DNA from 3 places in the Streptomyces sp. NPDC056835 genome. Region 3 is predicted to be linked to each of the others. Evidence: riboswitches for the same ligand, from Rfam matches in the RefSeq annotation. Region 3 holds a riboswitch; each other region holds the start of a gene.
The links. A riboswitch is a leader RNA that binds a small molecule or an ion and turns the genes downstream of it on or off. The one in region 3 is predicted to bind thiamine pyrophosphate.
Positions count from the first base shown of each region.

Region 1 (3,271 bases), on a different contig from region 3:
GGGTCCAGCCGCGCGCCCGCCTCGATCAGCTTGCGCCCCTGGGCCAGATCCCGGGGCCTGCCGACGGCCAGCAGCGCGGTCGGCGTGCCGTCCCGCAGCCACACCACCGACCAGGCGCTCTCGGCCGGATCGCCGCGCCACACCAGGGTGTCGCCGGCCTCGTGGTGGCCCGCGTACTGCACGAAGCGGCCGAACTGCTCCGACCAGAAGTACGGCACGGGGTCGTAGACCTCGTCGGTCTCGCCGACCACCTGCGCGGCGACCGTACGCGGCCCCTGAAGGGCGTTGTCCCAGTGATGTACGAGCAGTCGCTCTCCGTAACGGGCCGAGGGGAACGAGGCGCAGTCCCCGACCGCGTACACCTCGGGCAGCGAGGTCCGCAGCCGCTCGTCCGCCACGATGGCGCCGTCCGGTCCCAGCTCGATCCCCGATCCGGCCAGCCAGCCCGTCGCGGGCCGCGCGCCGATGCCCACGACCACCGCGTCGGCGTCCAGCCGCCGGCCGTCCGCGAGGATCACCGCGCCCGGTTCGACACCGGCCACCGGGGCGTCCGTCAGCAGTTCGGCCCCGCTCTCCGCGTACCAGCCGGTCAGGGGCGCGGCGACCTCGGCGGGCAGGACGCCCGCGAGCGGCCGGTCGGCGGCCTCGACGACAGTCACGGCGCAGCCCGCCTCCCGGGCGGCCGTGGTGAACTCCGCGCCGATCCACCCGGCGCCGACGACCACGACCCGCTGTCGCCGGCCGAGTACCGGACGCAGCCGTTCCGCGTCGTCCAGCGTGCGCAGCAGATGGACCCCGGGCAGCGACTCGGTGCCCGGCAGGTTGACCGGCTCCGCGCCGGTCGCGATGACCAGCACGTCGTACGGGACTGGCCCGCGCGCGGTGTCCAGTTCGCGTGCGCCGGAGCGCAGTCCGGTGACATCGAGGCCGAGCCTGAGCCGGACGGACAGCGCCGCGAAGTCGATGTCGAAGGCCGAGCTCTCGGCCTTGCCCAACAGGACCGCCTTGGAGAGCGGGGGCCGGTCGTACGGCGGATGCGGCTCGGCGCCGAGCACCGTGACCGGGCCGCCGAAGCCCTTCTCCCGCAGGGCCACCGCGGTCTGCACCCCCGCCATGCCCGCGCCGACGATGACCACCCGCGGCTGTGCGGCCGGACCGGGCTCCTGCTGTCCCTGCTGTCCCTGCTGTCCCTGCTGTCGCTCGCTCACCCGATCACCTTAGAGGCCACGCACACAGCTGGGGCGGCGCCCACGGCGATCGCTCCCTTACGGTGATCGCTCCCTTACAGCGCGCGGAACGGAGCGTTAGTCTGGCTTTCGACACTACCTCGCGGGAGTCCGGACGCACCGGGCTGAGAGGGAGGCTGAGGCGGCCTCCGACCGTACGAACCTGATCCGGGTCATGCCGGCGAAGGGAGGGGCTGGACGCCCATGCAGTCACCCCATCAAGGAACCACTACGGGCTCCGACGTCCTCGTCATCGGGGGCGGGCTGATCGGCCTGGTCACCGCCTGGCGGGCGGCGCAGCGCGGGCTGCGTACCGCCGTCACCGACCCCGATCCGGGCGGCGGCGCGGCGCGGGTCGCGGCGGGGATGCTCGCCGCCGTCACCGAACTCCACCACGGCGAGGAGACGTTGCTCGGCCTCAACCTCGCCTCCGCCGCGCGCTACCCCGGCTTCGTCGCCGAACTGGAGGCGGCGAGCGGACGGGACACCGGCTATCGCGCCTGCGGCACCCTCGCCGTCGCCCTCGACACCGACGACCGCGCGCAGTTGCGCGAGCTGCACGACCTCCAGCAGCGCTCGGGGCTGACGTCCCAGTGGCTCACGGGCCGCGAGTGCCGGCGCCTGGAGCCGATGCTCGCGCCGGGCGTGCGCGGCGGTCTGCGGGTCGACGGCGACCATCAGATCGACCCCCGCCGGCTGGCCGCGGCCCTGCTGACCGCGTGCGAACGGGCCGGGGTGGTGTTCCACCGCGCCCACGCCGACCGGCTCTCCGTCGTACGCGACCGGGCCACCGGCGCCGTCCTGGCCGACGGCCGCGCGCTCACCGCGGACCAGGTGGTCCTGGCGGGCGGCAGCCTCAGCGGCCGGCTCGGGGGCGTACCGGCCGACGCGCTGCCGCCCGTACGGCCCGTCAAGGGCCAGGTCCTGCGGCTGACCGTGCCGCGTACCCACGCGCCCTTCCTCTCCAGGACGGTACGGGCCGTGGTGCGCGGCAGCCACGTCTATCTGGTGCCGCGCGAGAACGGTGAACTGGTCGTCGGCGCCACCAGCGAGGAACTCGGCTGGGACACCACGGTCACGGCGGGCGGGGTGTACGAACTGCTGCGGGACGCGCACGAACTCGTCCCCGGCATCACGGAACTGCCGCTCACGGAAACCCTCGCCGGGCTGCGCCCCGGCTCCCCGGACAACGCCCCCCTGCTCGGACCCACCGCGCTGCCGGGGCTGTCCCTGGCCACCGGCCACCACCGCAACGGGGTGCTGCTCACACCCGTCACCGGCGACGCGATGGCCGCGGTGCTGACGACCGGTGAACTGCCCCCGGAGGCCCGCGCCTTCTCCCCGTCGCGTTTCTCCTCGCGCCCCTCGCCCGTCGCGGCCATCCCTCAGGAGCAGCCCGTATGAACATCTCCGTGAACGGCGAGCCGTACGAGCTCGCGCCCGCCACCACCCTCGACGTCGTGGTCGCCGCGCTCACCGCCGCGCCCTCGGGCGTCGCCGCGGCCGTCAACGAGACGGTGGTCCCGCGCACCCGCTGGTCCGGCACACCACTCAGCGACGGCGACCGGGTCGAGGTCCTCACCGCCGTCCAGGGGGGCTGAACCATGGCCGACGATCCGCTGACCATCGGCTCCACCACGTTCGCCTCCCGGCTGATCATGGGCACGGGCGGCGCGCCCAGCCTCGACGTGCTGGAACGGTCCCTGGTCGCCTCCGGCACCGAGCTCACCACGGTCGCGATGCGCCGCCTCGACCCCACGGTGCACGGCTCCGTCCTGTCCGTACTCGCCTCGCTGGGCATCCGGGCGCTGCCCAACACGGCGGGCTGCTTCACCGCCGGTGAGGCGGTACTCACGGCGCGGCTCGCCCGTGAGGCGCTGGGTACGGACTGGATCAAGCTGGAGGTCGTCGCGGACGAGCGCACGCTGCTGCCCGACCCCATCGAACTGCTCGACGCGGCGGAGACCCTGGTCGACGACGGCTTCACGGTGCTGCCGTACACCAACGACGATCCCGTGCTCGCCGCGAAGCTGGAGGACGTGGGG
Region 1 covers NZ_JBHUBB010000013.1:209,905-213,175, forward strand. The annotation lists gene ACFRMN_RS17665 (NAD(P)/FAD-dependent oxidoreductase) at 1-1,208, opposite strand, end outside; TPP riboswitch at 1,320-1,433, shown strand; gene thiO (glycine oxidase ThiO) at 1,431-2,630, shown strand; gene thiS (sulfur carrier protein ThiS) at 2,627-2,827, shown strand; gene ACFRMN_RS17680 (thiazole synthase) at 2,831-3,271, shown strand, end outside.
Region 1: another riboswitch for thiamine pyrophosphate. It lies ahead of thiO (glycine oxidase ThiO); the one in region 3 lies ahead of thiC (phosphomethylpyrimidine synthase ThiC).

Region 2 (3,271 bases), on a different contig from region 3:
CAGCGCGGTCTCCCGCTTCCGTACGGTCCACGCGTGCACCGCCAGGACCGCGCCGACCGCCGCGAACTGCACCAGTGTGAGCACGGCGGCGGTGGGCAGATCGAGGAGCTGCGCGGTCTGCCGGTAGATCTCCACCTCCAGGGTGGAGAAGCCGGGGCCGCCCAGGATCTGTACGACCCCGAAGGAGGTGAAGGTGAAGAGGAAGACCATCAGCGCGGCGGCCGCGACGGCGGGGCCGAGGGCCGGCAGCGTCACCCGCCACCAGGCCGCGAGCCGTCCCGCGCCGAGGACCCGGGCCGCTTCTTCCTGGCGCGGGTCGAGCTGCGCCCACAGGCCGCCCACGGTCCTGACAACCACGGCGTAGTTGAAGAAGACATGCGCGAGGAGGATCGCCCGGACGGAGGTGTCGAGCCGTACGCCCCACAGGTCGTCGAGGAGTCCGCCACGCCCGAGCAGCGCCAGGAAGGCGGTGCCGACGACCACGGTCGGCAGCACGAACGGGACGGTGACGACCGCGCGCAGCAGCTGTTTGCCGGGGAAGGCGAAACGTGCGAAGACGTAGGCGCCCGGGAGCGCGATCAGCAGGGTGAGCGCGGTGGAGGCGAGTGCCTGCCAGGTGGTGAACCACAGGACGTCGAGGATGTCGGGGCGGGTCAGTACGTCCCCGATCCGGCCGAACCGCCAGCCGCCGTCCGTCTTCAGTCCCCGGCCGACGATCGCGGCCACGGGGTAGGCGAAGAAGACCGCGAAGAAGGCGGCGGGCAGCGCCATGAGGGCGAGCCGGACGGCGTTCGCGCGCCCTCCGGCCCGCCCGCGCCCGGTCCCACCGCGCCCGGCCCGCCCGCCCCCCGGCGTCTTGGGTGTTACTTCACTACGAGTGAGGACCACGACTGGATCCACTGCTCACGGTGGGCGGCGATCGTCCCGGGCGCCACGGTCTCGGGCGTGTCGACGGTCGCGCCGAACTTCGTGAACAGCTCAGGCAGCGCGACGTCCTTGACCACGGGGTTGACGAACATGTTCAGCGGCATGTCCGCCTGGAACTTCTCGCCGATCAGGAAGTCCAGCAGCGCCTTGCCGCCGGCCTCGTTCTTCGCGCCGTTCAGCAGACCGGCGAACTCGGTCTGCCGGAAGCAGGTGCCGGTGGAGACCCCGGTCGGCGCTTCCTTCGGCTGGGGCTCGGCGTACAGCACCTCGACCGGCGGGCTGGAGGCGTACGAGACGACGAGCGGCCGGTCGGCCTTGGCCTTCCTGCCGCCCGCGGAGCCGGAGAAGGTCTCGTTGTACGCCTGCTCCCAGCTGTCCACGACCTGGACGCCGTTGCCCTTCAGCTTCTTCCAGTAGTCCTGCCAGCCGTTGTCGCCGTAGCGCGCGACCGTGCCGAGGAGGAAGCCGAGGCCGGGTGAGGAGGTGGCGGCGTTCTCGGTGACGAGCAGGTTCTTGTACTGGGGCTTGATCAGATCGTCGAAGGACCGCGGCGGCGCCAGCTTCTTGTCCTCGAAGTACTTCTTGTCGTAGTTGACGCAGATATCGCCGGTGTCGATCGGGGTGACGCGGTTCTTGTCCTTGTCGAGCCGCGTGCTCTCCTCGACGCGGTCCAGGCCCTTCGCCTCGTACGGCGTGAACAGACCGTTGTCGAGGGCGCGGGAGAGCAGGGTGTTGTCGACACCGAAGAAGACATCGCCCTGGGGCGAACCCTTCGTCAGGATCTCCTTGTTGAGGGCCGCGCCTGCGTCGCCGCTCTTCAGCACCTTGACCGTGTAACCGGTCTCCTTGGTGAACTCCTTCAGCACGGCGGGCGAGGCGTTGAACGAGTCATGGCTGACGAGGGTGACGGTCTTCGACCCCGAACCGCCGCCGCCGTCGCCGGACGACGTGGAGCCGTCGGACCCGCCGCAGGCGGCGAGCGCCGAGACACCGAGCGCGGCGGCGAGCGAGCCGACGGCCGCCCTTCTCATGCTCTTACGGGTACTGCTCACTGACTTTCCTCCTGGGATGTCCAGGAGAAGACGCGGCCCTGCCCGGGGTCCGTACCGGCCGGACCCCGGGCAGGGCGCTACAGCTTGAGTGGTGTCCGAACTTCCTACCCAGAATGACCTGGGCAAGGTTCAGAGGGTCTGCGACCGCTGCCCGCTCCCACGGACATGTGCCGCACTCTCAGCGCTGTGGCGCTCCCCTGTCGGAAAATATGCAATGCGTTCAGGCCAAGGTTACCCCCTGGCGCCGTAGGGGCTCCTACCGCTCCGAGGCGGCCAACTGTCCGCACGCTCCGTCGATCTCCTGGCCCCGGGTGTCCCGTACGGTCACCGGCACACCATGGGCCGCGATCGCCTCGACGAACGCCTTCTCGTCCTCGGGCCGCGACGCCGTCCACTTCGAGCCGGGCGTCGGGTTGAGCGGGATCAGATTGACGTGCACCCGCTTGCCCTTGAGCAGGCGGCCAAGCCGGTCGCCGCGCCACGCCTGGTCGTTGATGTCGCGGATCAGCGCGTACTCGATGGAGACCCGGCGGCCCGACTTCTCCGCGTACTCCCAGGCGGCGTCCAGTACTTCCCGCACCTTCCACCGCGTATTGACGGGGACGAGGGTGTCGCGCAGTTCGTCGTCGGGCGCGTGCAGGGAGACCGCGAGCCGGCACTTGAAGCCCTCGTCGGCGAAGCGCAGCATCGCGGGCACCAGACCGACCGTCGAGACGGTGATCCCGCGCTGCGAGAGACCCAGACCGTCCGGCTCGGGGTCGGTCAGCCGGCGGATCGCCCCGACCACCCGCTTGTAGTTGGCGAGCGGCTCGCCCATGCCCATGAAGACGATGTTGGACAGCCGCGAAGGACCGCCGGGAACCTCACCGTCACGCAGCGCGCGCATCCCGTCGACGATCTGGTGCACGATCTCGGCGGTGGAGAGGTTACGGTCCAGACCGGCCTGGCCGGTGGCGCAGAACGGGCAGTTCATCCCGCAGCCCGCCTGCGAGGAGATGCACATGGTGACCCGGTCCGGGTAGCGCATCAGCACCGACTCGACGAGGGTGCCGTCATGCAGCCGCCAGAGGGTCTTACGGGTGGTGTCGTCGTCGCACGAGATGTGCCGCACCACCGACATCAGGTCGGGCAGCAGCTCCGTGGCGAGCTTCTGGCGTGCGGCGGCCGGGATGTCGGTCCACTGCTCGGGGTCGTGCGCGTACCGCGCGAAGTAGTGCTGCGACAGCTGCTGGGCGCGGAACGGCTTCTCGCCGATCGCGGCGACGGCCTCGCGGCGCTCGGCGGGGGTGAGG
Region 2 covers NZ_JBHUBB010000054.1:3,507-6,777, forward strand. The annotation lists gene ACFRMN_RS36600 (ABC transporter permease) at 1-771, opposite strand, end outside; gene ACFRMN_RS36605 (thiamine ABC transporter substrate binding subunit) at 864-1,958, opposite strand; TPP riboswitch at 2,063-2,188, opposite strand; gene rlmN (23S rRNA (adenine(2503)-C(2))-methyltransferase RlmN) at 2,236-3,271, opposite strand, start outside.
Region 2: another riboswitch for thiamine pyrophosphate. It lies ahead of ACFRMN_RS36605 (thiamine ABC transporter substrate binding subunit); the one in region 3 lies ahead of thiC (phosphomethylpyrimidine synthase ThiC).

Region 3 (3,271 bases):
GTTCCCATGCTCGACTGCGCGATCGAGAAGAGCAGCAGAAGCGGCAGCGCCGCGCCCGCGTAGGCGAGGACGAGCGTATTGACCACCGAGGCGATATGGTCCCGGCCGATCCGGATGGCCGCCCGGTAGAGCGCGCGTGGCCCCATCGACGGATCCGCCTGACGCAGCTCCCAGACCGCCGACGTCTGGGTCACCGTCACATCGTCGAGCACACCGAGCGAACCGATGATCACGCCCGCCAGGAGCAGACCGCTCATATCGATCTCGGGATACAGGCCGTGGATCAGCCCGGTGTTGTCGTCGGTGTTGCCGGTCAGGCTCGCCCAGCCGATGAAGACCGACCCCAGCAGTCCGATCAGCAGCAGCGAGATCAGCGTGCCCAGGACCGCGACCGAGGTACGCGCCGTCAGGCCGTGGCAGAGATAGAGAGCGATCAGCATGATCGCGCTGGCCCCGACGACCGCCACGATCAGCGGGTTCGATCCCTGCAGAATCGCGGGCAGGATGAAGAGCGTCAGAATCGCGAACGAGGCGATGAGCGCGACCAGCGCCATGATGCCCCGCATTCGCCCCACCACGACCACCACCAGCGCGAAGATCCCGGCCAGCAGTGTCAGCGGCAACTTACGGTCCACGTCCGTCACGGAGTACTGGAGATCCCGTGGCGCATCGGGTGCGTATGCCACCACGACACCCTGTTTCACGTGAAACTGCCGCGGTGCGTCCGGCTGGACGACCTCGACGAAGGTGCGCCCCTTCTCTTTGCCGGTCGTGACCTCGACCGTGGCCTTCTTGCACTCCCCGGTCTCCGCCTGCTGCGCCTCGCGCCCCTGGGGCTTCGTGATGTCGCCGGTCGACGGGAGCTGGGAGGCGTTGACGTCCTTGCAGTCGACCCGTTCGATCCGTACGACCTGGCCCTGTTCCGTCTGCCGGTCGAAGCCCACGCCGGTGCGCTCGTGTGCCGGGGCGCTGCCCGGCCAGAGCACGGCCAGTCCGACGGCCACAGCGGCCGCGAACGGAATCAGGACCGCCGCGATGACCTTGCGGAGGTGCTGGGAGACCGGAGCGGCCGGCCCATGGCTGTGCGAGTGGCCGTGCGCTTCGTGAGTCTGCTGGGGAGGGGTCACCGACCGATCATCGCAAGAAGGAAGAGGCCCTCTGTTCAGCACGCCGGATATGACGCTAGCGTGGAGGCAACCTTTGCACACGCGGGAGCTCGGAGCACCGGGCTGAGAGGGCGCTGACTGTGTGGTCCCGGGGGATTCTCTCCGGACACCTGCGCTGCGCCGACCGCTGAACCTGTTACCGGGTAATGCCGGCGTAGGGAGTAGGTCTCATGACCGTTCAGGACGCCCATCCGTCTGCCTCCGACTCGGGTAATCCGAGCGAGGCCGGAAAGTCCATCGGCTGGCACAAGGGATATGTCCAGGGCTCACGCCCGGACCTCCAGGTGCCGGTCCGTCAGGTGCATCTCACCAACGGCGAGGACGTGACGCTGTACGACACGTCGGGTCCGTACACCGATCCCGGCGTCGAAACCGACGTACGCCGGGGTCTCGCACCGCTGCGCGAGAACTGGATCATCGGTCGCGGTGACACCGAGGAGTACGCGGGCCGGCCGGTCCGTCCCGAGGACGACGGGCTCAAGCACACCTCACCGCGCGGGGGGCTGCTCCGGAGCGGATCGAACGATCTGCGTGGCCTCGACGCGGTCTTCCCCGGCCGGCCGCGCCAGCCCAGGCGGAGCCGGAGCGGGCAGCCGGTGACGCAGCTCGCGTATGCCCGGCGCGGTGACATCACTCCGGAGATGGAGTACGTCGCGATCCGCGAGAATGTGCCCGCGGAGGTCGTCCGCGAGGAGATCGCCGCCGGCCGGGCCGTACTGCCGGCCAATGTCAATCACCCGGAGATCGAGCCGATGATCATCGGCAAGCGGTTCCTGGTGAAGGTCAATGCCAATATCGGCAATTCCGCCGTCACCTCCTCCATCGAGGAGGAGGTGGAGAAGATGACCTGGGCGACGCGCTGGGGCGCGGACACGGTCATGGACCTCTCGACGGGCCGCAATATCCACACCACCCGGGAGTGGGTGCTGCGCAACTCCCCCGTCCCCATCGGCACCGTCCCGCTGTACCAGGCGCTCGAAAAAGTGGATGGCAAGGCCGAGGAGCTGACCTGGGACATCTACAAGGACACGGTCGTCGAGCAGGCCGAGCAGGGCGTCGACTACATGACGGTGCATGCCGGAGTGCTGCTGCGGTACGTGCCGCTGACGGCCCGTCGCAAGACGGGCATCGTCTCGCGCGGTGGTTCGATCATGGCCGCCTGGTGTCTCGCGCACCACAAGGAGTCGTTCCTGTACGAGAACTTCGAGGAGCTGTGCGAGATCCTCGCGGCCTACGATGTGACGTACTCCCTGGGTGACGGTCTGCGGCCCGGTTGCATCGCGGACGCCAACGACGAGGCGCAGTTCGCCGAGTTGCGCACGCTGGGCGAGCTGAACTCGACCGCCAAGCGGCTGGGCGTGCAGACGATGATCGAGGGCCCGGGGCATGTCCCGATGCACAAGATCAAGGAGAACATCGACCTTCAGCAGGAGATCTGCGAGGAGGCGCCGTTCTACACGCTCGGCCCGCTGACGACCGATGTGGCCCCGGCGTACGACCACATCACCTCCGGCATCGGCGCGGCGATGATCGCGTGGTGGGGGACGGCGATGCTCTGCTACGTCACGCCCAAGGAGCACCTCGGCCTGCCGGATCGCGATGATGTGAAGACCGGTGTCATCACGTACAAGATCGCGGCGCACGCGGCGGACCTCGCCAAGGGGCATCCGGGGGCGCAGGAGTGGGACGACGCGCTGTCCGACGCCCGGTTCGAGTTCCGGTGGGAGGACCAGTTCAATCTGGCCCTCGATCCGGACACGGCACGGGAGTTCCATGACGAGACCCTGCCGGCCGAACCGGCGAAGACGGCGCATTTCTGCTCGATGTGCGGCCCCAAGTTCTGCTCGATGAAGATCTCGCAGGACATCAGGCGCAGGCACGGAGGTGACATGGAGTCGGCGGGGACGGAGGAGGCCGGGATGGAGTCCGCCGAGATCGAGGCGGGCATGGCGGAGAAGTCCAAGGAGTTCGCCGCGGCGGGCAACCGGGTGTATCTGCCGCTCGCGGACTGAGCGAGCTTCTGTCACCGGGGGCGTTTGTCCCCGGGGCGTCAGTCGCCGGGCCTGTCACCGGGGCATCGTCGCCGGGCCCGTCGCCGGGATGCC
Region 3 covers NZ_JBHUBB010000020.1:147,816-151,086, reverse strand. The annotation lists gene ACFRMN_RS23420 (YibE/F family protein) at 1-1,127, opposite strand, end outside; TPP riboswitch at 1,199-1,344, shown strand; gene thiC (phosphomethylpyrimidine synthase ThiC) at 1,337-3,178, shown strand.